Regions from separate parts of the Bradyrhizobium sp. STM 3561 genome, predicted to be linked through region 1. Evidence: predicted binding sites of a transcription regulator. Region 1 holds the regulator's gene; each other region holds the start of a gene.
What was found. The regulator PhoB, encoded in region 1, activates phosphate uptake and scavenging genes when phosphate is short. The targets are predictions, from matches to a motif close to TGTCATNNANCTGTCAT.
Positions count from the first base shown of each region.

Region 2: the regulator PhoB is predicted to act here: its motif matches at 8,945-8,961, upstream of P6U28_RS10950 (DUF47 domain-containing protein).
Region 3: the regulator PhoB is predicted to act here: its motif matches at 4,328-4,344, upstream of P6U28_RS20130 (YbhN family protein).

Region 1 is NZ_CP120695.1:7,215,398-7,225,499, reverse strand. Features, by position in the region: gene P6U28_RS34185 (IS4 family transposase) at 1-845, opposite strand, end outside; gene P6U28_RS34180 (Hsp33 family molecular chaperone) at 1,496-2,503, opposite strand; gene argF (ornithine carbamoyltransferase) at 2,752-3,675, opposite strand; gene P6U28_RS34170 (aspartate aminotransferase family protein) at 3,675-4,883, opposite strand; gene P6U28_RS34165 (GcrA family cell cycle regulator) at 5,345-5,857, shown strand; gene phoB (phosphate regulon transcriptional regulator PhoB) at 6,118-6,825, opposite strand; gene phoU (phosphate signaling complex protein PhoU) at 6,841-7,557, opposite strand; gene pstB (phosphate ABC transporter ATP-binding protein PstB) at 7,569-8,390, opposite strand; gene pstA (phosphate ABC transporter permease PstA) at 8,387-9,232, opposite strand; gene pstC (phosphate ABC transporter permease subunit PstC) at 9,234-10,102, opposite strand, start outside.
Region 2 is NZ_CP120695.1:2,376,914-2,387,015, forward strand. Features, by position in the region: gene P6U28_RS10895 (glutathione S-transferase family protein) at 1-560, shown strand, start outside; gene P6U28_RS10900 (sulfite exporter TauE/SafE family protein) at 563-1,345, opposite strand; gene P6U28_RS10905 (TetR/AcrR family transcriptional regulator) at 1,349-1,981, opposite strand; gene P6U28_RS10910 (tRNA-binding protein) at 2,202-2,573, opposite strand; gene P6U28_RS10915 (ArsC family reductase) at 2,678-3,037, shown strand; gene P6U28_RS10920 (PAS domain-containing protein) at 3,124-3,804, opposite strand; gene P6U28_RS10925 (ABC transporter ATP-binding protein) at 4,113-4,868, shown strand; gene P6U28_RS10930 (ABC transporter ATP-binding protein) at 4,861-5,607, shown strand; gene P6U28_RS10935 (ABC transporter substrate-binding protein) at 5,717-6,940, shown strand; gene P6U28_RS10940 (branched-chain amino acid ABC transporter permease) at 7,014-7,877, shown strand; gene P6U28_RS10945 (branched-chain amino acid ABC transporter permease) at 7,879-8,847, shown strand; gene P6U28_RS10950 (DUF47 domain-containing protein) at 9,004-9,648, shown strand; gene P6U28_RS10955 (inorganic phosphate transporter) at 9,660-10,102, shown strand, end outside.
Region 3 is NZ_CP120695.1:4,201,880-4,211,981, forward strand. Features, by position in the region: gene P6U28_RS20115 (EAL domain-containing protein) at 1-2,032, opposite strand, end outside; gene P6U28_RS20120 (MFS transporter) at 2,304-3,524, shown strand; gene P6U28_RS20125 (ferritin-like domain-containing protein) at 3,582-4,088, opposite strand; gene P6U28_RS20130 (YbhN family protein) at 4,515-5,597, shown strand; gene P6U28_RS20135 (hypothetical protein) at 5,680-7,629, shown strand; gene P6U28_RS20140 (IS481 family transposase) at 7,763-8,932, shown strand; gene P6U28_RS20145 (MFS transporter) at 9,217-10,102, shown strand, end outside.

The DNA.
Region 1 (10,102 bases):
GCGGCTTCCAGAGTTTCTTTGGAGATGACGCGGTTTTCGTCTTGTGCGTCGCGCCGGGCTTTACGGCGCGAAGCCGCGACTGCACCGGCGGGCTTCTTGACTGCGACCAGACGCATAGCCAGAGGCGCACCGTCCTTGCGTTTGATCCAAATCCTCCGATCGATCAGTCCGTGCGCCTTCGGCGCACGCAATTGGGCCATCAGATCGAACGGAAGGCCTTTGGCATCAAGCCAACGTGCGTTCTTCCAGCCCGCTCGGATCAAAACGTCTGCCCCGGCGTCGCGCACAGCGGCGATGCGGTCAGGTTGTAGATAAGCGCGGTCAGCAATGCGGATCTCGTTCTTGACCACCGGTATCCGGTCAAACGTTTCGCCTTCTTGCTGATCTGTCAGCTCGAAGTGACCAAAGCGCTCATATGGCAGATCGAATGCACTATGAACGCGCCAAAGCTCACTGTTCCTGCGCGCAGCCGGTCCTGCCTGAGGCACTGTCGTCGCATCGATAATGCGGATCAGGCGGCCTCGGCTCGCTTTCGGGGCTGCCGCAGCGAGCAAGCCCTCCACCAGCACTGCAAACCAATCGCCACATTGACGCAGGCGATAGAACAACGCCACGCTGCTGAGGTCGGCAAGGCCAACAGAAGCGGCCCACGCGGCTGTCGATCTCAACCCTCTTTCACCCAGACAATAGGCCAGCATCAGCCGAAGTAACGCCACCGCATCTGGAATTTGGCGCCGCCGCACGAAAGCCTTCGTCTGGCGCGCACTTATTTCAAGCTGCGCAGCCCCGCCGAGCTGCGTAACCACTCTCGCCCAGTCCTCGTTCAGAAGCGATTCGTCTGCCATCCCGCCTTGGAATCACGTGTGATTCCAACACTCAAGAACAAACTTAACGCCTATGGGGAAGACCGGGTGCTGACCTCGCACCCGCGGTCTGCTGCGCGAAAGGATCGCGCAAAAAGACTGCACAGCAGCATACAGGTGGAGCCAATCACTCGGCCTTCCCTGCGCGATGGTCGGACGGCTTATACCGCGCTCTCCTGGGAGCCGAATTCCTTCTGGCCTCCCTCGCGCTCACGGAATTCACCAGCACCGCGCCGGTTGACGCGACTGCCGCCTCCGCAAGAGCTTGACCGTAGCAACGACGGCCAGGACCACACGGTTTTGCCGTACGCACGGTTCGTTGGCGCCACAGGGTTCGACGGCGTTGTGCACGTTGCCACCGAAATGCTGACGCGACGAACCTGACAGCGCCGCTCGTCCGCACGAAGCCTCGGGCTCACGGAGAGCAATCCGCCCTGCCCTTGACATCTCGTACACGACGCTGCTGCGTCCACCGCAAGCCCGGCTCGCGACAATGACGACCTCATGATCGCCCCTCGAGAATGAGCCGGGATGGGCGACACATACGCCAAATCCGAATTTCGGTAAAGCGGAATATCTTTGCGCGACGGGATTGACAGAGGGCGACACAGGCTACGGGCTACGGACGCCGTCTACGCGCCCCCCACGCCCGCCTCGTGCGGCGTGAACTGGTACACCGACGAGCAGAACTCGCAGGTGACGACGACCTTGTCGTCCTTGACCATGGCGGCGCGGTCGTCGGGCGAGAAGCTCTTGAGCATCGAGGCGACCGCATCTCGCGAGCAGGAGCACCGCGCATCGAGAACCTGCGGATTGAACACGCGCACGCCGCGCTCGTGGAAGAGGCGGAACAGCAGCCGCTCGCCCGAGAGCTCGGGATCGATCAGCTCGACGTCCTCGACGGTCTCGATCAGCGAGCGCGCCTCGACCCAAGCGTCGTCCTCAGTGACGCTGTGCGCCTCGGTGCCTTCGGGCGCATCGCCGGGATGCAGATCGGCCTGACGTGCGCGCTCCGGCGCCTTGGGCAGAAACTGCATCAGCATGCCGCCGGCGCGCCAGCGATGCTTGCCGCCGTCGCTACTGCGCCACTCCTCGCCGACCGCGAGGCGCACGCGCGTCGGGATCTGCTCGGAACGCAGGAAATATTCGTGGGCAGCGTCTTCCAGGCTGCCGCCGTCGAGCGCGACCAGCCCCTGGTAACGACTCATGTCGGGGCCCTGGTCGATGGTCATGGCGAGATGGCCGCGGCCGAGCAGCGCGCCGGAATCCTTCGCCGTGCCCAAGCGCGAGGCATCGAAGCGGGCATAGGCGCGCAGATGGTCCGGCGACTTGTAGTCCACCACCAGGAACGACACCGGGCCGTCGGTCTGGGCCTGAAGAATGAAGCGGCCCTCGAATTTGAGCGCCGAGCCGAGCAGCGTCGTCAGCACGATGGCCTCGCCGAGCAGCTTGCCGACCGGCGCCGGATAGTCGTGCTTGGTGAGAATGTCGTCCAGCGTCGGACCAAGCCGCACCAGACGCCCGCGCACGTCGAGCGCGTCGACCTCGTAAGGCAGCACGGCGTCGTCGATTGGAACCGCCGATGGTGCGCGAACCGGGCCTTCAGGCCCGGTTTTAATGTCAGGGGATTGGGAAACCATGGCGCTTTATCTGGGGTCAGAGAGTGGGAAATGGAAGGGGGGTGAAGCGCCCCAAACTCAGTGTCGTCCCGGGCAAGCGCAAGCGCAGATCCGGCATCCATAACCACAGGATTGGATGATAGCGCGAGCCGAGAACTCCGAGTCCTCGCGGATCGGGGCTCCGCTCTAGACAACGCTGCGCGTCGTCGGGCGCTGCGCTTGTCCGGGACGACGAATAGTATTTGCGGCCGGCGAAACGCCAACCCCCGCTACTTCACCGCGTCGAAGCACCAGGCCAGAATGCCTTTCTGCGCGTGCAGGCGGTTTTCGGCCTCGTCGAACACGACCGATTGCGGGCCATCGATCACCTCGTCGGTGACCTCCTCGCCGCGATGGGCGGGCAGGCAGTGCATGAACAGCGCGTCGGGCTTGGCGAGCGACATCAGCTTGGCATTGACCTGGTAGGGCTTGAGAACGTTGTGGCGGTGCTCACCCTCCTTGTCGCCCATCGACACCCAGGTGTCGGTGACGACGCAATCGGCGCCGCGCACCGCGGCTTCCGGATCGTTGCCGAGCACGATCGGCGCGCCAGTCGCCTTGATCCAGTCGCGCATCGCCTTTTTCGGCGCGAGCTCCGGAGGCGTTGCGACGTTGAGCTGGAATTTGAAACGCTCGGCGGCATGGGCCCAGGACGCCAGCACGTTGTTGTCGTCGCCGGTCCAGGCCACGGTCTTGCCCTCGATCGGGCCGCGATGCTCCTCATAAGTCATGAGGTCGGCCATCACCTGGCACGGATGCGAGCGCCGCGTCAGGCCGTTGATGACGGGCACGGTGGCGTTGGCCGCAAGCTCCAGCAGCGCATCGTGATTGAGGATGCGGATCATGATGGCGTCGACATAGCGCGACAGCACGCGCGCGGTGTCGGCGATGGTCTCGCCGCGGCCGAGCTGCATCTCGGCGCCGGTGAGCATGATCGCCTCGCCGCCGAGCTGGCGCATGCCGACGTCGAACGAGACGCGGGTGCGGGTCGAGGGACGCTCGAAAATCATCGCCAGCGTCTTGCCTTCGAGCGGTCTCACCGGCTGATGCGCCTTCTGCTTCGCCTTCATGGCGGAAGAGGCGGCGAGCATGCTCTTGAGCTCCGACAGCGGCAGCTCGTTGATATCCAGAAAGTGCTTCGGCGACTTGCTCATCAACTTGCCACCCGCTTGGTCTGACTGGACGAGATCGCAGCGCAGGCGCGCTCCAACCGTCCGACGCTGTCCTCGATCTCCGCCTCGGTGACGATCAAGGGTGGCAGGAAGCGCACGACATTGTCGCCAGCCCCGACCGTGAGCAGTTTTTCGCCGCGCAGCGCTGCGACGAGATCGCCCGAGGGCACCACGGCCTTGATGCCGATCAGGAGGCCCTCGCCGCGCACCTCGCTGACGACATCGGGATGACGGTCGATCACGGAGGCGAGCTTCTGCTTGAGCAGCAGCGACATCTTCTGCACGTGGTCGAAGAAGCCGGGCTTGAGCATGACGTCGAGCACGGCGTTCGCAGCCGAGATCGCGAGCGGATTGCCGCCGAAGGTCGAGCCGTGCGAGCCGGGCCCCATGCCAGCGGCCGCCTCCGCGGTCGCCAGCACCGCGCCGATCGGGAAGCCGCCGCCGAGCGCCTTGGCGAGCGACATCACGTCGGGCGTGACGCCGGTGCGCCGATAGGCGAAGAGATCGCCGGTGCGGCCCATGCCGGTCTGCACCTCATCGAAGGCGAGCAATATGCCGTGCTCGTTGCAGAGCTCGCGCAGCGCCTTCAGAAAGCCGGGAGGCGCAGAACGAACGCCACCCTCGCCCTGGATCGGCTCGATCAGGATGCCGGCGGTGTGCGGGCCGATCGCCTTCCTCACGGCGTCGAGGTCGCCATGTGGCACTTGGTCGAACCCGTCCATCGGCGGACCGAAGCCCTCGAGATATTTTGCAGATCCGGTGGCGGCGAGCGTCGCCAGCGTGCGGCCGTGGAAGGCGCCCTCGAAGGTGATGATGCGGTAGCGATCCGGATGTCCGTCGGAGAAGTGATGATGGCGCACCAGCTTGATCACGCCTTCCAGTGCCTCGGCGCCGGAATTGCAGAAGAACACGAAGTCCGCGAAGCTTTCCTTGCACAGACGCGCCGCGAGCTTCTCGCCGTCCGGGCTCTGGAACAGGTTCGACATGTGCCAGAGCTTCGTCGCCTGCTCCTGCAACGCCTTGACCAGCGCGGGATGGACATGGCCGAGCGCATTCACCGCCACGCCCGAGGTGAAATCGAGATAGCGGTCGCCATTGGCCGCGATCAGCCAGCAGCCTTCGCCGCGCTCGAAACCGAGGTCGGCCCTGGCGAAAACGGGAAGCAAATGCGGCGCGGCGCTGTCAGTCATGACGTCACTTGAATGTTGCGGACGGTGTGAGACGTGCATTGCGCAACGCACCATCGACCGGCCCCGGAAAACGAAACGTGCCGCCTTTTAAGGGCGGCACGTGAGACTATCTTATGCCTGGCAAGACGGGTGTCAATGCCGCCCGGAAAGCCTCGCGAAACGCTGAATCCGTAGTCTTGCGGTGCCGATTTTGCGGGGTTTTCACCACGGAACATGTGGAAGCGAGTCGGCGGACTCTTGCGCGGGAGTCACGCCATATTGTAGCGTTTGGACTGTCAGATACGACATCTCGTGCAGCGGTTCTGATCCCAAGAGTCCTCATGTACCGGCGTAAACGTTCGGGCGTCCTTGAGCGCGCCCGGCGAGCCTTAAGGGATTCGGGCGGCACGGGTTTTTCAAGGCTTTAGGCATTCGCTGCGAAGGCCAGAGGTTGGCAGGCGCGCAGCGAGGGAAAGGGTGCAATGACGGTTTTGACCTGGTCCGATGATCGCGTCGAGCAGCTGAAAAAGCTCTGGGAGGCCGGACTTTCGGCCAGCCAGATCGCGGCGGAGCTCGGCAATGTGACCCGCAATGCCGTGATCGGCAAAGTGCATCGGCTCGGTCTGTCCGGCCGCGCCAAGAGCCCTTCATCGGCAGCGCCCCGGCCGCGCAAGGCACGGCCCGCGCAGCACATGATGCGGGTGACCCGCCCCGTCGCACGCGGCAACACCGCGCTGGCGCAGGCCTTCGAGGTCGAGGTGGAGGCCGAACCTGTCACCTACGACAACGTGGTGCCGATGAGCCAGCGGCTGTCGCTGCTGGAATTGAACGAGGCGACCTGCCACTGGCCGGTCGGCGATCCCTCGAGCCCGGATTTCTTCTTCTGCGGCGGCAAGGCGCTCTCCGGCCTGCCCTACTGCGCGCAGCATTCGCGCGTGGCCTATCAACCCACAGCGGATCGCCGCCGCGCGCCGGCGAAGCCGGGCACGCGGTGAGTTTGTTGATCTAGCTGATTGCAAAGACGGCGCCGTCACACGCTGACGGCTCAACATACCCGAAGTCGTCCCGGCAAGCGCGCCACAAGCGCGCGCAGATCCGGGACCAATAGCCACCGCAAGACGTGGTTACGGGGACTCCGAGTTACCCTTTCGCAAAACAATCACGTCCTGTCGTTATGGGTCCCGAATCTGCGCGCGCCTGTCCGGGACGACACTGAGGCTATGGCAGCAGCCCGCTAAAGCAACGCCAGCAAACCTTACGTCTGCTCTGCCTTCGCGAAACGATCGTCCAGCGCATAGCCGGCGCCGCGAACGGTGCGGATCGGGTCCTGCTCGCGGCCTAGATTGAGCAGCTTGCGCAGGCGGCCGATATGGACGTCGACGGTGCGCTCGTCGATGTAGATGTCGCGGCCCCAGACACTGTCGAGCAGCTGCTCGCGCGAGAACACGCGGCCGGGATGCTCCAGGAAGAACTCCAAGAGGCGATATTCGGTCGGGCCGAGATCGATCGGCCGGCCCGAACGCGCTACGCGGCGCTTGTCGCGATCGAGCTCGATATCGCCATAGGCGAGCACGGTGGCGAGCCGCTCGGGGCTCGCGCGCCGCAAGAGGCCCTTCACGCGCGCGAGCAGCTCCGGCACCGAGAACGGCTTGACGATGTAGTCGTCGGCACCGGTCGCAAGTCCACGCACCCGCTCGCTTTCCTCGCCGCGCGCCGTGAGCATGATGATCGGCAGCTGCTTGGTCTCGGGACGGGTACGAAGCCGCCGGCACAGCTCGATGCCTGACAGGCCCGGCAGCATCCAGTCGAGCACGATCAGATCGGGAATGTGCTCCTTGAGGCGGGTGTCGGCGTCATCGCCGCGCATCACCGTCTCGACGTCATAGCCGTCGCCTTCGAGGTTGTAGCGGAGAAGCTCGGTGAGAGCTTCCTCGTCCTCAACCACCATAATGCGTGCGCCCATGTTGTCGTCGCTCCCTTAGGTATTCGGCACCGTCGTGGCGAAGGTCGTCATGTCGCCCTTCGGCCGCTTGTCGGTGATCGCCTGGCCCTCGATCATGTAGAACACGGTCTCGGCGATGTTGGTGGCGTGATCGCCGATCCGCTCGATGTTCTTGGCGCAGAACATCAGGTGGATGCAGAACGAGATGTTGCGCGGGTCCTCCATCATATAGGTGAGGAGTTCGCGGAACAGCGAGGTGCAGATGGCGTCGACCTCCTCGTCGCCCTTCCACACCGCCATCGCCGCCGGCAGATCGTGCGCGGCATAGGCGTCCAGCACCGACTTGACCTGCTGCTGCACGAGATCGGTCATGTGTTCCAGGCCGCGGAACAGCTTGAGCGGATGGAAATCCGTCTCCAGCGCGGCGACGCGCTTGCCCATGTTCTTGGCGAGGTCGCCGATGCGCTCCAGATCGGTCGCGACGCGCATGGCGCCGACGATCTCGCGCAGATCCACCGCCATCGGCTGGCGGCGGGCGATGGTGAGCACGGCGCGCTCCTCGATGCGTTTCTGCAGCGCGTCGAGCTCGGCATCGGTGGTGACGACGCGCTGCCCGAGCGTGACGTCGCGACGGATCAGCGCGTCGACGGAATCGACGATCATGCGCTCGGCGATGCCGCCCATCTCGGCGACCAGGCGGGTGAGCTCCTGGAGGTCGGTGTCGAAGGCCTTTGCGGTATGTTCAGAACCCATGTTCCGTCTCCTCAGCCGAACCGGCCGGTAATGTAATCCTGCGTGCGCCGGTCGCTCGGCGACGTGAATATCTTGCTGGTGTCGTCGAACTCGATCAACTCGCCGAGATACATGAAGGCGGTCTTGTCGGAGACACGCGCCGCCTGCTGCATGTTGTGGGTGACGATCGCGATCGTGTAGTTCTCGGACAGTTCCTGGATCAGCTCCTCGACCTTGGCGGTCGAGATCGGGTCGAGCGCCGAGCAGGGCTCGTCGAACAGGATCACCTCGGGCCGCACTGCGACTGTGCGGGCGATGCAGAGGCGCTGCTGCTGGCCGCCGGAGAGCGACAGGCCGGAGGCATTGAGCTTGTCCTTGACCTCGTTCCACAGCGCGCCGCCGCGCAGCGCCTTCTCGACGCGGTCATCCATCTCAGACTTCGAGATCTTCTCATACAGACGAATGCCGAAGGCGATGTTCTCGTAGATCGTCATCGGGAAGGGTGTCGGCTTCTGGAACACCATGCCGACCCGCGCCCGCAGCAGGTTGAGATCCAGCTTGGGGTCGAGGATGTTGGTGTGGTCGAGCAGCAGCTGGCCGGTGGCGCGCTGGCCCGGATAGAGATCGTACATCCTGTTGAAGATGCGCAGCAGGGTCGACTTGCCGCACCCAGACGGGCCGATGAACGCCGTGACACGGTTGGTGCCGAGCGCCAGGTTGATGTTCTTCAGCGCGTGGTGCTCGCCGTAGTAGAAATTCAGGTTGCGCGCGGTGACCTTGGCGGGCGCCTCGGGCAGCAGCTGCGAGCCGGGATGAACGGTCGGCGCGCTCACGGAAACAGACATTTCACTCATTTTGCAGTCCTCTCGGCGCCGATGATGCGCGCGCCAATGTTCAGGGCAAGCACGGTCAGGGTGATCAGCAGCGCGCCGCTCCAGGCGAGCTGCTTCCAGTAGGCGTAGGGGCTCTGCACGAAGTTGTTGATGGTGACCGGCAGGTTGGCCATCGTCTTGTTCAGGCCAAGGCTGAAGAACTGGTTCGACAGCGCAGTGAACAACAGCGGCGCGGTCTCGCCGGCGACGCGGGCCGTGGCGAGCAGCACGCCGGTGATGAGGCCGGAGCGCGCGGCGCGATAGGCGATCCGCTTGATCACCAGCGAGCGCGGCAGGCCCAGTGCGCTGGCGGCTTCGCGCAGCGGGTTCGGCACCAGCAGCAACATGTCTTCCGTGGTTCGCACCACGACCGGGATCACGATGACGGCGAGCGCGAGGCTGCCTGCGATCGCCGAGAAGCCGCGCATCGGCACCACCACCGCGCCGTAGATGAACAGGCCGATGATGATCGAGGGCGCCGACAAGAGGATGTCGTTGATGAAGCGGATGACCGAGGTCAGCTTGTCGTTGCGGCCGTATTCGGCAAGATAGGTGCCGGCGAACAGGCCGAGCGGCGCGCCGATGCCGACGCCGAGCACGGTCATGATCAGCGAGCCGACGATGGCGTTGAGCAGGCCGCCCTCGGTCGAGCCCGGCGGCGGCGTATTCTCGGTGAAGACCTGCAGGTTCAGGCCGGCCAGACCGTTGTAGAGCAGCGTGATCAGGATCAGCGCGAGCCAGGTGACACCGAAGGCGGCGGCGCCGATGCAGAGCCCGCGGATGACGATGTCCTTGCGGCGGCGGCGTGAATAGATCGGATTCATGTCACTTCCCCGCCTTCTTTTCCAGACGCAGCAGCATCAGCCGCGCGGCCGCGAGCACGAAGAACGTCAGCACGAACAGGAGCAAGCCGAGCAGGATCAGGCCGGACTGATGCAGGCCGTCGCTCTCGGCGAACTCGGAGGCGATCGCTGCCGAGATCGTGGTGCCCGGGGCGAAGATCGACGAGGAGATCCGGAACGAGTTGCCGATGATGAAGGTCACCGCCATGGTCTCGCCGAGCGCGCGGCCCAGCGCCAGCATGACGCCGCCGATGATGCCGACGCGGGTGTAGGGGATCACGACGCTGCGGACGACTTCCCAGGTGGTGCAGCCGACGCCATAGGCGGCTTCCTTCAAGACCGGCGGCACAGTCTTGAACACGTCGACCGAGATCGAGGTGATGAAAGGCAGCACCATGATGGCGAGGATCAGCGCGGCGTTGAACAGGCTGAGATAGGACGGAGGACCTGCGAAGATCGCGCCCAGCACGGGAACACCGTCGAACACCCGGATCATGAAGGGCTGGAAGGTGTTGGCCAGGAACGGGCCCAGCACGAAGAAGCCCCACATGCCGTAGATGATCGAGGGAATGCCGGCGAGCAGCTCGACCGCCATGCCGATCGGGCGGCGCAGCCATTGCGGGCAGAGCTCGGTGAGGAAGATGGCAATGCCGAGACCGACGGGAATCGCGATCAGCATCGCGATGAAGGAGGTGACGAGCGTACCGTACATCGGCCCGAGCGCGCCGAGCACGGGCGGATCGGCCGACGGCGCCCAGCGCTGCGTCCACAGGAAGGAGATGCCGTATTCCTTCATCGCCGGGAACGCACCGACGATCAGCGAGATGATGATGCCGCCGAGGATCAGCAGCA
Region 2 (10,102 bases), 3.5 Mb from region 1:
TCGTCGATTTCGGCAAGGACGATCAGAAGACGGCCGAATTCCTCTCGCTCAATCCGAACGGCAAGATCCCGGCGATCCTCGATCCCAGCGGCCCCGGCGGCAGGCCTCTGCCGCTGTTCGAATCCGGGGCGATTCTGCAATATCTCGCGGAGAAAACCGGCAAGCTGCTGCCGCAGGATGCCGCGCGCCGCTACCAGGCCATCCAGTGGCTGCACTTCCAGATGGGCGGCATCGGACCGATGTTCGGCCAGGTCGGCTTCTTCCACAAATTCGCCGGCAAGGAGTTTGAGGACAAGCGGCCCCGCGACCGCTACGTGGACGAGTCCAAGCGCCTGCTCGGAGTGATGGAGGCGCATCTGTCCGGCCGGCAATGGTTCATGGATGACGACTACACCATCGCCGACATCTCCATGCTCGGCTGGGTGCGCAATCTCATCGGCTTCTATGGCGCCGGCGAGCTCGTGGAGTTCGGTCAGTTCAAGGCCGTCGGCAGCTGGCTCGAACGCGGGCTCGCGCGTCCTGCGGTGCAACGCGGGCTGAACATTCCGAAGCGACCGTAAGTTCAGCTCAGCGCCTTGTGGGTCATATAGAGCGCCATCAGCGAGACGAAGGCGATCATGGCCCGGCGCAGCGCTGATTTGCTGACGCCATTGGCCATGCGTGCGCCGAGATCGATCCCGATCCAGAGGCCGGCAAGTATGCCGGTGACGGCCGGCCAGCCGACCATGAGCCCCTTGCTCCAGTAGATCCAGGCCGCTGGAACGTTGGTGGGGATGATCGAGAAGACGAGGCTGACGAGCTGCGCCTGGTGCTGTGGGACGCGAAGACCCGCAGCAAGGCCCACAGTGGTCGCGAGGCCGCCGCCGATGCCCATGAAGCCCGAGGAAAATCCGGCAAGCAGACCGATGAGGAGCAGGGGCAGCCAGGGCAATTCGGCTGAAGCGCTTGCCTCGCTGACGTCGTCCTTGCCGTCACGGCGCAGAGCCAACATTGCGATCAGCGCGGCGAGATAGACCACGTAGGTCCATTGCAAGACCGAATCGGAGGCAGCCGCCGCGGCATAGCCACCGCCCGCGCCACCGACGAGAAATCCGATTGCGATCCAGACGATCCATTGCAGCGGGCTGCGGTTGCCGCTCTGCCAATAGCGGCGTGCGCCGGCGAGACCGGTCGGAGGGATCTGCGTGATCAGCGACGTGCCCTGGGCGACGTGCTGCTCGGCACCGAGCAACAGCACGGAGAAGATCACGAGGCCGCCGCCCGGGCTCGTGCCCGTAAAGCCTGACGCCAGTCCTGCAACCAGACCGACACCGACGCCGGCGAGGAGTTCATGAAGCGAGGACATCGTTCATGTCCTGGTTCGTCGCTTGACGTCCGGCTTCGGCATGCGCAAGCCGTCGATCACGTTGTCGACGGCCGCCATGCAGGCGTCGACGTCGAGGTCCTCGCCCCAGCACTGTTGCAGCACAAAGCCTTGAAAAGTCGCGATCAGCACGCGCGCGATCGCCTCGGCGCGGAGCTCGCGCTTGATGAGCCCGTCATGCTGGCCGCGCTCGACCAGCGCCACGATCAGCGCGCGCGGCATGTCGATGCCTTCGACGACGCTGCTGCGGATGCGGCGGTTGCGCAGCGCTTCGGCCCAGCCATGGATGCCGACACGGCGGCGGGCTTCGCCGGCGGGATCGGTGAGCCATTGCGCGTAGACGCGGACCAGCGCGTGCAGCCCTTCGATTGGATCACCGGATCCTTGCGCCACCGAGTTGAGCACGGCCTCACGGCGATGCCGGTCGTCCGCGAGCGCTTCGATCAGGTCGTCCTTGCTCTGGAAGTACAGATAGACCGCGCCGTGGCTCAAGCCCGACCGCTTGACGATATCGGCCATGCCGGTCTGGTGAAAACCGTTCTCGGCAAAGCAGGCGAGGGCCGCTTCGAGGATCTGCTGACGCCGGCCTTCGCGCTTCTTGTCGCTGATCTTTGGCATCGGCCCGGTCCATAAATAACTGACGGATCGATCGTTTTGGGGAGTTGGTCGAGGATGCACCAATTCCGGCGCGATAAAATAAAAAAAACGATCGATCAGTTATTTTGAAAGGATGACGATGGCAAGTCAAGACCTGCTGACGCCGATCGGGAGACAAGCCGGTGAAGTGGCTGGCGCGCCCCTGCCGGAGGCGGCGGGGCGGCTCTGGTTCGTGTGCCCGCTAGAACAGCCGTCCGCCGTTCGGCACAGGCTTGCTCGGCTGCACCAGCACGAGCTTGCCGTTCGCATCGGGGAAGCCGAGCGTCAGCACCTCGGAGACCACTGGGCCGATCTGGCGAGGCGGGAAATTGACGACGGCCGCGACCTGTTGCCCCACGAGGGTATCGAGTGGGTGGTTTTCAGTGATCTGTGCCGAACTCTTGCGCACGCCGACGGCGGGACCGAAATCGATCCACAGCCGCCAGGACGGCTTGCGTGCCTCCGGAAACGGCTTGGCGTCGACGATGGTTCCGACACGGACATCGACCGCGAGGAAGCTGTTGAAGTCGATGGTCGGTGAGGCGGCAGCTGCGGGATCGTGGGTGACGTGCATGGAATGTCCGTTCGGAGAGTTGGCGGCGTCCGCAATATTGTCGCGCGAGCCGGAGTTTCGTACAACGCCAAGAGTGTCACGATACGCCATGCGCGAGGAGCGTCTTGCCCAACATCATTTACGGCATCAAGAACTGCGACACCATGAAGAAGGCCCGCGCCTGGCTCGATGCGCATGGCGTGCCTTACGACTTTCACGACTACAAGGCCGCAGGTGTCGAGAAGGACAAGCTCAAGCAGTGGAGCGACAAGGTCGGCTGGGAGGCGCTACTCAATCGCGCCGGGACGACCTTCAAGAAGCTCCCCGATTCCGACAAGAAAAGCCTCACCGAGAAGAAGGCGTTGGCATTGATGCTGGCGCAACCATCGATGATCAAGCGGCCCGTGCTGGAAATCGGCAGCAAGCTGCTGGTCGGCTTCAAGCCGGATATCTATACCAAGGAGGTCGGCGGCAAAGCGCGCTGACTGCTGAAGCATGATCGGGAAAAGTGCGAAGCGGTTTTCCGGAAAGATCATGCTGAAGCGACGATGATTCCAAATCTCATCGCGCTTTAGTTCAACTCGATGATCCCGGTGGCGATGCCGGAGCCCGGCTGGTCGGCGAACTCGACCGTCTCGGCGGGCGCAATGCGGCCGGGGGCGCGATGAAACAGCTCGCGATCGATTACCGCGCGCATCTTTGGACGCGGCAGCGCGTCGTTTCCGCGCATCAGATTCTTGATCTCGAAGCCGCCGTCCTCGCAGAACGTCTTGACCGAGGCGATGACGTGACAGACCTTGCCGTCAGTCTGGAAGGGCAGCAGCAGCCGTTCATAGGCGACGATGCGTCCGTAGACGTCGTCGACGTCGGCCACGCTGTAGACGGGCAACCCGCGCGCCACGCATTCGTGATAGATCGGTATCACGAATGGCGCGTGCCGCGGTCCGACATAGTCATCGAGCGGAACGCCCTTGCCGGTATGTCCATAGGCACGCGAGATGCGCGTGCCTTCGCTCTGGATGATGAGGCGCGTCGTCGGCGTCGAAAATTCCACCGTATAGTAGATGAGATCCGACAGTTCCTCCTCAAGTCGCACAGGCTGATACTCCCAGATCGCCGGCGCGATCTGCCGGCGCGCGTAAAGTCGCAGCCACGTGTTCAGGAGATCGCGTTGCCGGATCGACTTGACGACGGAGGGAGCGGCGCTTGCAAAATCCAAAGCAATATTCTCCGCACGTGAAGACCCGTACATGATCCCGCTTGCGGGAAAATTTTCTATGAAGGCTGGCGCGGGAGACGAAAGACCGTTAACGACGGCTTGATGGCCGGCGCCTTGCGAACCGGACGCCGGGCAGGCACGACATCAAAACGTCTCCGACTAAGGGAGCATTTGTATCCCAGCCGGAGGCTTGATCTGCTCAGCTTTCCGCCTTGCCTAACCCCCGTCACCTCCGGCATATTCCGCGCCCGGAGGCGGCGTCCCGGGCGGGCTCCAAGGCCTCCGGACAGCCGAAGTAACAAGGATAGCCACGCGTCTCGCGCGGGCAGGGGGAAATCTGTTTGGCCAATGAGTTCATTCTCGAAACGGAAGGCTTGACCAAGGAGTTCGCGGGCTTCTTCGCCGTCCGCGACGTTGCGCTCAAGGTTCGCCGTGGGAGCATTCACGCATTGATCGGCCCGAACGGGGCCGGCAAGACGACCTGCTTCAATCTATTGACCAAGTTCCTCAAACCGTCTGCCGGAAAGATCCTGTACAAGGGGCAGGACATCACGGCGATGGCACCGGCCGATGTGGCCCGCATGGGTCTTGTGCGTTCGTTCCAGATTTCGGCGGTGTTTCCGCATCTCACCGCGCTGGAAAACGTCCGTGTCGCGCTTCAGCGCCAGCACGGCTCTTCGTTCGACTTCTGGCGCTCGAAGTCCGTGCTCAACCGCTTCAACGATCGCGCGCGCGAGCTGTTGAACGATGTCGGCCTCAGTGAGTTTGCCAATACGCCCGCGGTCGAGATGCCCTACGGGCGCAAGCGTGCACTCGAGATCGCAACCACGCTTGCGCTCGACCCTGAGATGATGCTGCTGGACGAGCCGATGGCCGGCATGGGTCACGAGGACATCGACAAGATCGCGGCGCTGATCAAGCGCATCTCCGCGAAATATACCATCCTGATGGTCGAGCATAATCTGAGCGTCGTCGCCAACCTCTCCGACATCATCACCGTGCTGACGCGCGGGCAGGTGCTCGCGCAGGGCCACTACTCCGAGCTCACCAAGGACGAGCGCGTCAAGGAAGCCTATCTGGGAGCCGGTCATGCCTGACACTGCAATCGCCGAGGCTCCGGCCAGGGCTGCGACCGGCGGCAACATCCTTCAAGTCCGCAATCTCGAATCCTGGTACGGCGAGTCCCACATCCTGCACGGGATCAACTTCGACGTGAACGCGGGCGAGGTCGTCACCCTGCTCGGGCGCAACGGCGCCGGCAAGACCACCACGCTGAAGTCGATCATGGGCATCATCGGCAAGCGCTCGGGCTCGGTGAAGTTCAACGACGAGGAGATCATCCGCGCGACCTCCGACAAGATCGCGCGCATGGGCATCGCGTTCTGCCCGGAAGAGCGGGGTATATTCTCCAGCCTCGACGTGCGGGAGAATCTGATGCTGCCGCCGGTCGTCCGCGCAGGCGGACTGCCGCTCGACCAGATCTTCGACCTGTTTCCAAACCTCAAGGAGCGGCTGTCCAGCCAGGGCACCAAGCTGTCGGGCGGAGAGCAGCAGATGCTCGCGATCGCGCGCATCCTGCGCACCGGCGCGAGCTTCCTGATGCTGGACGAGCCGACCGAGGGCCTTGCGCCCGTCATCATCCAGCAGATCGGCCACACCATTGCGCGGCTCAAGAAGGAGGGCTTCACCATTCTGCTGGTCGAGCAGAATTTCCGCTTCGCATCCACCGTTGCCGACCGCTACTACGTGGTCGAGCACGGCAAGATCATTGACGGATTTTCCAACGCGGAGCTTGCCACCAACATGGACAAGCTCCACACCTATTTGGGTGTCTAGTGCATGATCAGGACCCTGAGGGCCGCGCTATCACAAATGGTGCGGTTTCCGACAAGATCATGCTCAAACTGAAGAACTGCCAACGAGAAAATTCAAAAAGGAAAGTTGCATGAACACCAGGTCGATTGCGTCATTGCTGCTGACCACCGCGCTCACGTTCGCCGCTGCAGGCGTCGCGTCCGCGCAGGACAAGACCGTGAAGATCGGCGCGCTGTCCGATCAGTCCGGCCTCTATGCCGATCTCGGCGGCCCCGGCTCGACGCTCGCCGCGCAAATGGCCGTTGAGGATTCCGGCCTGGCCGCGAAGGGCTGGAAGATCGACATCATCTCGGGCGATCACCAGAACAAGCCCGATATCGGCACCGCGATCGCGCGGCAGTGGTTCGACGTCGACAAGGTCGACATCATCGTCGACGTGCCGAACTCGGGCGTCGCGCTCGCCGTCAACAACGTCATCAAGGAAAAGAACGGCGTCTACATCAACTCCGGCGCCGCGACATCGGACCTCACCAACGCGCAGTGCTCGCCCAACACCGTGCACTGGACTTACGACACCTACATGCTGGCCCACACCACCGGCCAAGCCCTGGTCAAGGCCGGCGGCGACACCTGGTTCTTCCTGACCGCGGACTACGCCTTCGGTGCCGCGCTCGAGCGCGACACCAGCGCGGTCGTCACCGCCAACGGCGGCAAGGTGGTGGGCGGCGTCAAGCATCCGCTGAACACGCCGGATTTCTCCTCCTTCCTGCTCCAGGCGCAGGCGTCCAAGGCCAAGATCATCGGTCTTGCCAATGCCGGCGGCGACACCACCAACACCATCAAGCAGGCGGCCGAGTTCGGCATCGGCAAAGGCGGCCAGAAGCTCGCGGCGCTGCTGCTCTTCCTCACCGACGTCAAGGCGATCGGGCTGGAGACGGCGCAGGGCCTCAACTTCACCGAGACCTTCTACTGGGACATGAACGACCAGACCCGCGCGTTCTCGAAGCGTTTCGCCGCGAAGATGAAGAACAATGCGCCGCCGACCATGGTGCAGGCGGGCGTCTATGCCGGCGTGCGTCACTACCTCAAGGCTCTCGAAGCACTCGGCGGCAATCCGCATGACGGCGTCAAGATCGTCGAGAAGATGAAGTCGATGCCGACCGAGGACGATCTGTTCGGCAAGGGCGAGATCCAGCCCAACGGCCGCACCATCCACAGCGCCTATCTGTTCGAGGTGAAGAAGCCCTCCGAGTCCAAGGGACCGTGGGACTTCTACAAGCTGGTCGGCACGGTGCCGGGCGACCAGGCTTTCACCCCGCTGTCCGAGAGCAAGTGCGCGCTGCTCAAGAAGTAAGATAACGGCCCGCAGGCCATCGAGCCTGCGGGCGACTTTCACGGGAACGCCGAAGGGACCGGGTGCGGGATCGATGCAGGCTCTTTACGCTCAGCTACTGGTGGGACTGATCAACGGCTCGTTCTACGCGCTGCTCAGTCTCGGGCTTGCCGTGATCTTCGGCATGCTCAACATCATCAATTTCGCCCATGGCGCGCTCTACATGATGGGCGCCTTCGTGGCCTATTTCCTGCTGAACCTCGGCGGCATCAACTACTGGTGGGCGCTGCTGCTGGCGCCGATCATCGTCGGCATCTTCGGCATGATCCTGGAACGGACCATGCTGCAATGGCTGACCGGGCTCGACCATCTCTACGGCCTGCTGCTGACCTTCGGCATCGCGCTGATCGTGCAGGGCGTGTTCCAGAACTACTTCGGCTCCTCGGGCCTGCCTTACGCCATTCCGGACCAGCTCAAGGGCGGCATGAATCTCGGCTTCATGTTCTTGCCCGTCTACCGCGGCTGGGTCGTCGTGTTTTCGCTGGTGGTGTGTCTTGCCACCTGGTTCCTGATCGAGAAGACGCAGCTCGGCGCCTACTTGCGCGCCGCCACCGAAAACCCCACGCTGGTCCGCGCCTTCGGCATCAACGTGCCGCGCATGATCACGCTGACCTATGGTCTCGGCGTCGGCCTCGCCGCGCTCGCAGGCGTGCTCTCGGCGCCAATCAACCAGGTCCGGCCGCTGATGGGCGCCGACCTCATCATCGTCGTGTTCGCGGTGGTGGTGATCGGCGGCATGGGTTCGATCATGGGCTCCATCATCACCGGCTTCGCGCTCGGCGTGATCGAGGGTCTGACCAAGTATTTCTACCCCGAGGCCTCCAATACCGTCGTGTTCGTACTGATGGTGCTGGTGCTCCTGGTGAAGCCAACGGGATTGACGGGAAGAGCGGCCTGATATGACAACCCTGACGGACGATACGCTGCCTGCAAGCCCGCGTGCGATGCGCGACGAGATGATTGTGTTCGTGGTGATGGCGCTGCTCTTGGCGTCTGTCCCGTTCACGGGAGTCTATCCGTTCTTCGTGATGCAGGCGCTGTGCTTTGCGCTGCTCGCCTGCGCCTTCAACCTCTTGGTCGGCTATGGCGGCCTGCTGTCGTTCGGCCATGCAATGTTCTTGGGGACGGCCGGCTATTGCAGCGCGCACGCGCTCAAAGTGTGGGGACTGCCGCCGGAGCTCGGCATTCTCGTCGGCGTCGCCGCGGCGTTCGGCCTGTCGGTCATCACCGGTTACATCTCGATCCGCCGCCAGGGCATTTATTTCTCGATGATCACGCTGGCGCTGTCGCAGCTGCTGTACTTCATCTACCTCCAGGCACCGTTCACCCATGGTGAGGACGGCATCCAGGGCATTCCGCAGGGGCACATGTTCGGCGTGCTCGATCTCTCGAATGCGACGGTGCTGTACTATGTCGTGCTGGCCGGCTTCCTCGCTGGCTTCCTGTTGATCTTCCGCATCATCAACTCGCCGTTCGGCGAAGTCCTGAAGTCGATCCGCGAGAACGAGCAGCGGGCGATTTCGCTCGGCTATCGCACCGACCAGTACAAGTTCCTGGCCTTCATCCTCTCAGGGACTCTGGCCGGCTTTGCCGGATCGCTGAAGGTGTTCGTGGCGCAAAATGCCTCGCTCACCGACGTGCATTGGTCGATGTCGGGCGAAGTCGTGCTGATGACGCTGGTGGGCGGTCTCGGCACCATTTTCGGCCCCGTGGTCGGCGCCTTCGTGATCATCGCCATGCAGCAGTATCTGGCGGGCTTCGGCCAGTGGGTCACGGTGATCCAGGGCGCGATCTTCGTGATCTGCGTGCTCACCTTCCGCCGCGGCGTCATCGGCGAAATCGCGCATTACTTCCGAAGATCGCTCTAAGTAATTGATTTTAAACAGAGTTACCGACCGCTTGAAAGCGGTGGATGATCCGGCTCCGCGGGCGCGAGATGACACGCGCGCGGATCGAAAATGGTCTATGACAGTTTCGTGACGGCCCCTTCGGGCCTGGCCATTTCCAACCGGTAGCCTGTCCCCATGATGCGATGGTTTCGTGCGTTCCTGCCCAAGGAAGAACGGTTCTTCGACCTGTTCGACCGGCATGCCCAGACGGTGATCCAAGGGGCGATCGCGCTCCAGGGCATGCTCAATGGCGGCGAGGAGACGCCGGTCTATTGCCAGCGCGTCAATCAGTTCGAGAACGACGCGGACAACATCACCCGTGAGGTGCTGACGGCGGTGCGCCGCACCTTCATCACCCCGTTCGACCGCGGCGACATCAAGAACCTGATCACGTCGATGGACGATGCCATCGATCAGATGCAGCAGACGGCCAAGGCAGTGATGCTGTTCGAGGTTCGCGCCTTCGAGCCGCCCATGCGCGAGATCGGCGGGCTCCTGATCGAATGCGCCAATCTGGTCGGGCGTGCGCTGCCGCTGATGCAATCGATCGGCCCGAACGTCGCCATGCTGACCGCCATCACCGAAGAGCTCGGCAAGCTGGAGGGCCGGGTCGACGATCTTCACGACATCGGCCTGAAGGAGCTGTTCCTCAAGCACCGCGAGGGGAATGCGATGGACTTCATCGTTGGCGTCGAGATCTACGACCACCTGGAGAAGGTGGCCGATCGCTTCGACGACGTCGCGAACGAGATCAACAGCATCGTCATCGAGCAAGTGTAGGCGGGGCTGCCGTGGATGCTGCGTTGGGTGTTCCCGTCCTGGTCGGACTGATCGCCGTCGCGCTGCTGTTCGACTTCCTGAACGGCCTGCACGACGCCGCCAATTCGATCGCGACCATCGTCTCGACCCGCGTGCTGCGGCCGCAATTCGCGGTATTCTGGGCCGCTTTCTTCAATTTCGTCGCCTTCATGGTGTTCGGCCTGCACGTCGCCCAGACCATCGGCACGGGCATCATCGATCCCTCGATCGTCGATGCCCAGGTGATCTTCGCGGCGCTCGTCGGCGCCATCGTCTGGAACCTCGTGACCTGGGCGCTCGGCATTCCTTCTTCATCCTCGCACGCGCTGATCGGAGGCCTCGTCGGCGGCGGCATGGCCAAGGCGGGGATTTCGGCCGCGGTGTGGAGCGGGCTGTCCAAGACGGTGCTGGCGATCGTATTGTCGCCGCTGGTCGG
Region 3 (10,102 bases), 3.0 Mb from region 1:
CCTCGCCGTTCTGGAGCAGCACCGATTCGGTGATCTCGAGCTCGAGACGGCGCGCATCAAGCCCCGAAGCGGTCAGCGCTTCGGTCACGGACGTGATCAGGTGCGGGCTCTTGAACTGCACCGGCGACAAATTGACGGCGACATCGACATCGTCGGGCCAGGTGGCTGCGTCGGTGCAGGCGGAGCGCAACACGAACTCGCCGAGCTGAACGATGAGCCCGGTCTCCTCGGCGAGCGGAATGAAGCTGATGGGTGCGATCAGCCCGCGCTGCGGATGGTGCCAGCGCAACAGCGCCTCGAAAGCAACGACGCGACCGCTGGCGACGTCGCGGATCGGCTGATAATAGACCTGAAACTCGTCGCGTTGCAGCGCCGCGCGCAGATCCATTTCCAGCAGGCGCCGGGCTTGCGCGCGCGCATCCATGCCGGTCTCGAAGAAGCGATAGGTGCCGCGGCCGTCCGCCTTGGCGCGATAGAGCGCAAGGTCTGCGTTCTTCAACAGCTCATCCGGATTGCTGCCGTCCTGCGGCGACAGCGAGATGCCGATCGAGACGCCGATCACGATCTGATGGTCGTCTATCTCGTAGGGTGCCGAGATGACCTCGACGAGGCGCCCGGCGAGGGACCTCGCAGCGGTCTCCTCGGAACGTCCGATCTGGACCACCGCGAACTCGTCGCCACCGAGCCGCGCCACGGTGTCGTTCTCGCCGACGGTGGCCTTGAGCCTGCGGCCGACCTCCTTGAGCAGCGCATCGCCGATGGGATGGCCGAGCGAGTCGTTGATGTCCTTGAAGTGATCGAGATCGAGACAAAGCACGGCGAGCTGGTCGCCCGACTTGGTGCGACGCAGGCCCTGCTCGAGCTCCTCGTGGAACAGCACCCGGTTCGGCAGGCTGGTCAGCGCATCGTGGCGGGCCATGTGTGAGATCTTGGCCTGCGCCTCCAGCCATTCGGTGATGTCCTCGAAGGTGGCCACCCAGCCGCCGCCCTGCATCGGCTGGTTGACGACCCGGATCGAACGGCCCGACCGATTGACGATTTCGGTCGTGGTGCGGCCCTCGCGCGCGTCGGCGACGAGACGTGCGAAGAATTCATCGGCATTGCCCTGCCACTCGCCCTTGGCCTGCTCTTCCCGCAGCACGTCGACCAGCAGGCGACCGGTCAATGCAATGTCGGTGCGGCGGAGCATCGCGGCATAGCGCTCGTTGAACAGGATGATCTTGCCGTCCGCATCGAACATGCACAGTCCCTGCGACATGTTCTCCAGCGCGCTGTCCAACACGATCTGCTGGCGGCCCAGCTCGCCCTTGGCGCGGCGGTCGAGCAGCGCTGCTACCAGTGCGATCACGATGATCGCAGCCGCAGCACTCGCGGTGAAAACCGACAGCGATGTCGGCGGGATCGACAGTCCGCTGATCGCCAATGCCGGATCCGGCGTCAATTGCACTGCGCCCATAGCCGTGAAATGATGCGAGACGATGGCCAGCGTCAGCAGCACAGTGGCGCCGAGCGCGCCGGACAAGCTGTCGCGTCGTCCAGCGACATGGAGTGCGAGTGCACCGAAGACGAGCCCAAGCAGGATCGACGCGGCCACGGTGCCGGTTGCCCAGCTGACGCGCGCAGGGATCTCGAGGGCCATCATGCCGGTGTAGTGCATCGCCGCCACGCCGCCTCCGACAATCGCCCCTCCGAGTGCAACGAGGCTGGGTCGCATGGTCGAAACCGCAACACTCAAGCCGACAAATGTGACGGCGATGGCGAAGATCAGCGATAGCAGCGTCACCGGCACGTTATAGGCGCCGACGGCACCCGGGCCGTACGCCAGCATGGCGATGAAATGCGTCGCCCAGATGCCGCAGCCGGCAACGACTGCGTCGAGCGTTAACCATACCAGGCGCCCCGATCCTCGCGTCGCGCGCGCCCGGTGAAACAGGCTGATTGCAGCCGAACTGGCGAGCAGGCAAACCGCGCCGCCAAGCGCGACCAGTCGCCAGTCGTGTTCATCCGTCAGACAGTAAAGCACCTGGTACATGAGCTTTCCCCAAACCTGCCATTACCAGAGCGGGCAAGTGGTGGATTTTGGGTAACGGAGGAGGACTGGCTTGCCGGATGGTGAACAGGCGCTTCCAGAATCAACCGTTCGTTGCGGTCCGAATGTCCTTCGCTGTCGTCTTTTCAACGGGGGATGGGCTCTGCCTGGATAGTCAATCTTCACGCGCGCAGGCCAGCCGCGCCGGCTGCACAGGGAACGGCGCATGATTGCTTCGAGTTGGGTGCCGTGAACCTACATCCAGGGGTCATGCATGGCGACGAAGCACACCTCCATTCCATCACGCGCCGAGTCGGAGTTCAGCAGGACCGCGACCCTTGCAACCGTCGCCGCCCTGATCGCGGTGCTGTTTGCCGGCAGCACCGTGGTGACGCCCCTCTATGTGATATACGAGCGGCAGTTCGGCTTCGCGCAGGTCACCCTGACGCTGATCTACGCGGCCTATGTGATCGGCAATCTGGCAGCGCTGCTGGTGTTCGGGCGCATCTCCGACCAGATCGGCCGCCGCCGGACGGCCGCAATCGCAACGGCCATCGCCATCATCGGCGCGCTGGTGTTCCTGTTCGCGCACGGCATCGCGGCGCTCTATGTGGGGCGGGTGCTGAGCGGGTTGGCGATCGGGATCGGTGCGGGAACCGGCACGGCGTGGCTTTCGGAGTTGATCGACGAGACGGACAAATCCCGCGCCACCGTCGTCGCGACGTCCGCAAACTTCGCTGGCCTCGGTATCGGTGCGGTGATCGCGGGCCTGCTCGCCGACTACGCACCACATCCGTTGCGGACCCCTTTCATTGCCTATCTTGCGGCTCTCATGATGACGGTCATCCTGATCGCCTTTGCCGGCGAAACCGTTCCCCGGCCTCTCGATGCGCTCAGGCAGGTCTCGCTCCGTCCGCGCGCAGCCGTGCCCACCGCCATTCGCGCGGCGTTCGTCGCACCGGCGGTGACTGGCTTCGGCGCGATGGCTCTGGTGGCGTTCTTTGCCGCGCTGGTGCCGAGTGTGCTCGCCAACGAGCTGCACGAGACCAGCCACGCCATCGCGGGGGCCGTCTTCCTCGAGCTCGCTGCGACGGTTGCCATCGTCATCGCGCTGACGCGGCCGCTGCCGAGCCGGACGGCCATGCTGTGCTCGCTGGGCCTCATGCTCCCGAGCGTGTCATTGATCGTCGCCGCACAGTTCCAAGGCTCGCTCGCCCTGATGATCGCCGCGACCGCGCTATGCGGCGTCGCGGTGGGACTGGGTTATCGCGGCAGCCTGCAGGTGGTGAACCAGATCGCGCCGGAGGATCGTCGCGCGGAAGTGGTCTCGGCCTATTTCATCTGCGGCTTTCTCGGCAACGCCCTGCCGGTGATCGGCATCGGCGTGATCTCGACCCTGGCAAGCCCGCGTGTTGCGAGCCTGGTCTTCGCCGCGATGATCGCGGCCTTTGCCGTGATCGCGCTCGGCTTCGGCCTCAGATATTCGGATCGCTGAATCGAGAACGCCGCGCTGACGGCGCGGCGTTGCCGATATCGTTCCGCTACATTCGCCTCAGCTCGCCGCGCGCAGATTCACCTTGCTCTCCGCAAGCGCCGTCAGCTTCTTGTCGGTCGCCTTCTCTTCCTCGAGCGTCTTGGCCAGCACAGCCGCGCAGTCATTGCGGCCGAGCTGCTTGGCCCAGGCGATCAGGCTGCCGTAGCGGGCGATCTCGTAATGTTCGGCGGCCTGCGCCGCATTGATCAGGGCCGCATCCAGCACCGCCTGGTCCGCAACCTCACCCGCGGTCTCGTCGGCTTCCTCGATGATGCCGTCGATGGCCGGGCAGTCGACCGCCTTCACGGCGACGCCGTGCATCTTGAATACTTCCTCGAGCCGGGTGACGTGCTGATTGGTTTCCTCTAGGTGCGTCAAAAAGCCCTGTTTCAGCTGCGGATCGGTGGCCCTGCTTGCCATCTTCGGCAGCGCCTTGGTGAGCTGCTGCTCGGCATAATAGATGTCCTGGAGCTGATGCACGAACAGATCGTTCATGGTCTTGATGTCCTTTGTGAACAGTCCCATCGTTCCGGTCCTCTCGGTTTTGGGAACACGGAGGCGTCGGCTTGCATGAAAAGCCGCATATTCCGCCATGTTCGATTGCTGATCGAGCCTAACGAGCACGCGGTATCGACGTTCCAAAAAGGCCGATGACCACTTGCGCTGGAACAATGCGGACGGCGCCAAGATTTGAAATCATGCTGGCACACTAAGCGCGCGAGCGGAGCCGGTTTCACGACTCATATGCTTAAGGCGCACCCGATGTGAACCGCGTATGACAAAAGTGGCCGGTCCAACGCAGAACCTAATGTTGTCAAGGGCTGCACAAGCCGCTGTTTTTGCCTTAAATGAGCTGGATCATGCCTAGCGATCGATGCTTGCCTTTGGCCGTGATCGCGCCTGACCGGCCAATGCCTGGCCCGGTCGTCTTTGCCCCCGCCGGGAGGATGAATGCACGGACTGCTGCCCGCGCTGAAGCGCGGCTTCAAAAGATGGATCGGCTGGCGACGGCTCGGAATTGCCGCGAGCGTCTTCATCATCGCCTTCGCGATCACAACGCTGGTGCGGACCCTCAAGGGCATCGATACCGGGGTCATCCTGACCGCATTGACCGAGATTCCGCGCGGCAGTATCGGGCTGGCGGCGATCTGCGTCTTCTTTGCGTTCTGCACGCTGACCTTCTACGACTTTTTTGCGCTGCGAACGATCGGCAAGAAGCACGTGCCCTATCGCATCGCGGCGCTGTCCAGCTTCACGTCCTATTCGATCGGCCACAACATCGGCGCCACCGTCTTCACCGGCGGGGCAATCCGCTTCCGGATCTATTCGGACTACGGGCTGAACGCGATCGACGTCGCGAAGATCTGCTTCCTGTCGGGCCTGACCTTCTGGCTCGGTAACATCTTCGTGCTCTCGATCGGCATGGCCATCCATCCGGATGCCGCCTCCGCGATGGACCAGCTGCCCGCGCCGCTCAACCGCCTGATCGCGCTCGGCGGCCTCGCCTCGATCGGCGCCTATCTGGTCTGGCTCTGCATGGGCGAAAAGCGGCGCGAGCTCGGCCAGAAGGGCTGGAAGGTGGTGCTGCCATCGGCGCCGCTGACATTGGTGCAGATCCTGATCGGCGTGGTCGATCTCGGCTTCTGCGCCACCGCCATGTACCTCTTGATGCCGGCCAACCCGCCGATCGACTTCATGTCGCTCGCCGTCGTGTTCATTCTGGCGACCCTGATCGGCTTTGCCAGCCACGCGCCCGGCTCGATTGGCGTGTTCGATGCAGCCATGCTGGTGGCGCTGCCGGAATTCGGCCGCGAACAGCTGCTGGCGACGCTGCTGGTGTTCCGTCTTCTCTATTTCGTGATCCCGTTCGCCCTTGCCATCTCCATCATGGGCGCGCGCGAGCTCTGGATGAACGTGGTCAGGCCGTGGCAGGAACGACGGCGGCTGGCGGAGGCCTGCGCGCAGGCCAACCTGCCCAAGCAGGTGACGACCATGGAACGTGAGCGGTCGCTGCGCCAAGTCGCCAAGCGCTAGGTCTCCCCTGAGACAAAGGTTGCAGGCGGGTGAGCAATGCTCTCTTATTTCCGCCTCAACTTTGCCGTTGAAGACGCGGGCCATGTTCCGATCATCGCTTAAAACCCTCTCCGCAGGCGCCCTGCTGCTTGTCGGGTTGCTGACGATTTTGCCCCCCGAGCCCGCTGCCGCACAGGACGGTGCCCTGCAAATCACCTGGGAGGTACGTAACCGCTTCCGGCTGTTCCGTGAGGAGCGCGACTTCCTGCTCCATGTCGAAAACGCGCGTAACCGCAGCATCCTTGCCGCCGAGCAGTCACTGGAGCTCCAGAGCGAGGGCCGTGGCTGGGCCCGCAACATGGTCAACCGCCTGTGCATCGACCTCCAGGGCCGGGTCAACCAGCCTTGCACCCGCGACAACGTCAAAGAGAACTACATTACACCGATCGACCATCCGGTGACGGTACGCCTGACCGGCGCGGTACCGGTCGGCGCCATCTGCACCTGGTCGTTCGATGATGGCGATGGACCGCAAGCCTCGACCTTCGATTGCGCCGAGCCGATCAATTTGCGCGTCCGCTACGGCAAGCCGACGGTCGCGACCGTCGACGTCTCAGCCGGCTCCGATCCGACCCAGCGGGTCCAGACCGAGATTCAGGTCCGCGACATCTTCGTCGCTGGCCTAGGGGATAGCATCGCCTCCGGCGAAGGCAATCCGGATCGGCCGCTGGCACTGGCAGATGAAGGATTTTGCTTCCGCTCCTATCTCGGCACTGCAGGCGCGCAGTATTACCGGCCGAGCCGCCATGGCTTCAAGGGCGGTCGCGCCTGTGAGGCGCCGGATACGCTCGCCAACTGGCAACGCTACAGCGCGCTCTGGTTCAACGCACCTTGCCATCGCTCGCTCTACAGCTATCAGGCGCGTACCGCGCTGGCGCTCGCCGTGCGCTATACCCACATCGCCGTGACCTTCCTGCCGCTCGCCTGCACCGGCGCCAGCATTGGCGACGGGCTGCTCGGCTCACAGCGCGCCCGCGAATGCCCGCCCGGCAAGACCGGTGTCTGCAACACCAGCGTGAACGCGCAGCTCGCCGAGCTGCGCGAAGCGCTCACCGCGGCAAAGAAACGCCAGCCCGACCGCACGCTCGATCTCGTGCTGCTGTCGGTCGGCGCCAACGACGTCTATTTCTCCGGCCTCGTCGCCGACGTCATCGTCGACACTGCGACCGAGCGCACGTTGTTCCGCCGCTCCGGCGTGATGGCCAGCGTCGATGATTCCCGCGATGCGCTGCAGCGCGAGCTGCCGCAGAACTTCGTCAAGTTGCGCGAGGCGCTGAAGCCGCTCGTCGGCGGCGACCTCTCGCATGTGGTCTATGTCTCCTATGCCAATCCTGCGCTCGCCGACGGCGGCGTGCCCTGCCGCGGCGGCCGCGCCGGCTTCGACATCCATCCCTCCTTCAACGCCGACCCGCAGCGCCTCGCCCGCGTCTCCACCTTCGTCGACACGGAATTCCTGCCGCAGCTGAAGGGACTTGCCACCTGCACCCGCGGCGCGCTGTGCCGCGATCCCGAATCCGACCGCATGACCTTCGTCGACGCGCACCAGGCCGCGTTCGCCGACCACGGCTTCTGCGCCCATTCCGGCAGCGATCCCGAATTCGACCGCAGCTGCTTTGCCGAGAACGGCCAGAGCTTCAATCCTGATATCGTCAGCGCAGCGAGCCAGCCGATGCTGTGCGGTCGCGGCGCCTCGGAATATCGCGCCTACCTGCCCCGCGCGCGCTGGATCCGCGATGCCAACGACAGCTATTTTGCTGCGATGACCTATCCGCAGGGCCTGCCCGCGGCGAGCCAGCCGACCGACATCCACGACGCGACCTGGGGCGTGCTGTCCGCCGTTTATGGCGGCGCCGTGCATCCGAGCGCCGAAGGCCACGCCGCGATGGCGGATGCGGCACTGCCGGCTGCAAGCGCCGTGCTCGGGCTCGACGCGGTGCCTCCCAACGTGACGCGAGGATTTCTGCCTCAGCTGCTGCCGAGCGCGCAGCAGTAGCACGACGCTCCTTCCACTTACTCGGTGTCATCGCCCGACTTGATGTTCAGCCCGGGGACATGACCGACGGGTGTTCGGGGACATAGCCGACACATCATAGTGCAGGGATTTGGCAGTAAAGGAGGCCAAGTCCATGCCCTGGCGAGAGGTGTCGGTGATGGATCAGCGGCGGGAGTTCGTGCGGCTTGCGATGCAGGAGGGGGCGAACCGGCGGGAGCTCTGCCGGCGGTTCAATATCCATCCCGACACGGGCTACAAATGGCTTGCACGATGGCAAGCGGATCAGAATGTCGACGACCGCTCGCGCCGACCGCATGCGAGCCCGGGACAGACCGATTGCGAGCTTGAGGCACGTATTCTCGCGGTACGCGATGCCCATCCGGCATGGGGAGCTCGCAAGATAGCTCACTGCCTGGAGCGCAATGGCTTGCGTTCGCCAGCAGTCTCAACAGTTCATCAGATGTTGCGTCGGTCTGGCCGCATCAAGCCTCCGATCGGCGGCCCGACGGCAAGCCAGCGTTTCGAGATGCCGGCCCCCAATCTGTTGTGGCAGATGGACTTCAAAGGCTGGGTTCGGCTCGGCAATGATACCCAGTGCCATCCTCTGACGGTGGTGGATGACCACTCCCGCTATGATCTGTGCCTGCAGGCCTGTGCCGATCAACGCACAGATACCGTGCGCCGCCGCTTGGAGAAGACCTTTCGCCACTACGGGCTCCCGGAGGCTTTCTTCGTCGACAATGGTTCGCCCTGGGGTGATCCTTCCGGCGAGCGATGGACACGGTTCTCGGTGTGGCTGCTCAAGCTTGGCGTCGCCGTCATCCACAGCCGCCCATATCACCCGCAAAGCCGCGGCAAGAATGAACGATTCCACCGCACCCTCGCGGCTGAGGTGTTCGCACTGCGACAGTTCCGCGATCTCGCAGAGACGCAGCGTGCCTTCGACGCCTGGCGGGAAGTCTACAACTTCGAACGGCCACACGAGGCGCTCGGACAACAGGTCCCGGCCAGTCGATATCGGCCCAGCCAGCGAGCAATGCCCGATCGATTGCCACAGGTCGAATACGACAGCCATGAGATCGTGCGCCGCGTCTCCACGACCAAAGCCTATGTCAGCTTCAAGGGACGTCTTTGGAAAGTGCCACAGGCCTTCCGTGGCGAGCGCCTCGCCATCCGCCCCTCGGCAAACGATGCGCAATACGGGATCTTCTTTGCCGCCCACCAAGTCGCTATCATCGACTTGGCGAGCGGAGAATGTGTCGGCTATGTCCCCGAACACCCGTCGGTCATGTCCCCGGGCTGAACACTTGATCGGGCGATCTGGTACGCCGTGACAGCAGTGATTGAATCGAGAGGCCGCGGCGTACTGGATTCCCCGCTTTTGCGGGGAATGACAGCGGTATGCGGAGCACGAGCTCGCGCATCATCAATGCTTGCGCGTTCGCCATCACCACGAACGTCCCCTCACCTGCCGTTCCATCAATCCAAAAACGGCATCGATCGATACTCCCTTGAACTTGGACACCCCGCCGCGCGCACCTCTAGGACTCGGGTCGAGGAAACATTTCGACTTCGAGGAGGCGCGTGATGAGCGCAGTGGTGTCCGCAGCGGACGTGAGTAGGTCTCGCGTCAGGCTGTTCATCGTGACCATGTTGTTCCTGGTCACCACCGTGAATTATGCCGACCGCGCTACGCTCTCGATCGCGGGTCCCGCGCTCTCGAAAGAGCTGAATCTCGATCCCGTCGCCATGGGCTGGATCTTCTCGGCCTTCGGCTGGTCCTATGTCGTGGCGCAGGTGCCGGGCGGCTGGCTGCTCGACCGCTACGGCTCGCGCCTCGTCTATGCCTTCAGCATCATCATCTGGTCGCTGTTCACGCTGATGCAGGGCTGGGTCGGCTTCCTCAGCGCCGGCGCTGCCATCGTCGTGCTGTTTGCGCTTCGCCTGCTTGTCGGCATTGCGGAGGCGCCTTCCTTCCCGGCGAATGCGCGCATCGTCGCGGCCTGGTTTCCCGGCAATGAACGCGGCACCGCATCCGCCTTCTTCAACTCCGGCCAGTACTTCGCCACTGTGATCTTCGCGCCGCTGATGGGCTGGATCGCGCACACCTACGGCTGGCGCTTCGTGTTCTTCGTGATGGGCGCGCTCGGCATCGTCATGGGCCTCGTCTGGCTCAGGACCATCTATGGCCCGAAGGAGCACCCTTCGATCAACGAGGCTGAGTTCGACTACATCAGGGAAGGTGGCGCGCTGGTCGATCTCGACGCGCCCAAGGATGATCGGCTGCGCGCGCGTGCGCCCGAGGCCGGCTCCGGCTGGGACCACATCCGCCAGCTGCTTTCCAATCGCATGATGCTCGGCGTCTATCTCGGCCAGTACTGCATCAACACGCTGACCTATTTCTTCCTGACCTGGTTTCCGGTCTATCTCGTCAAGGAACGCGGGCTGTCGGTCCTGCAAGCGGGCTTCGTCG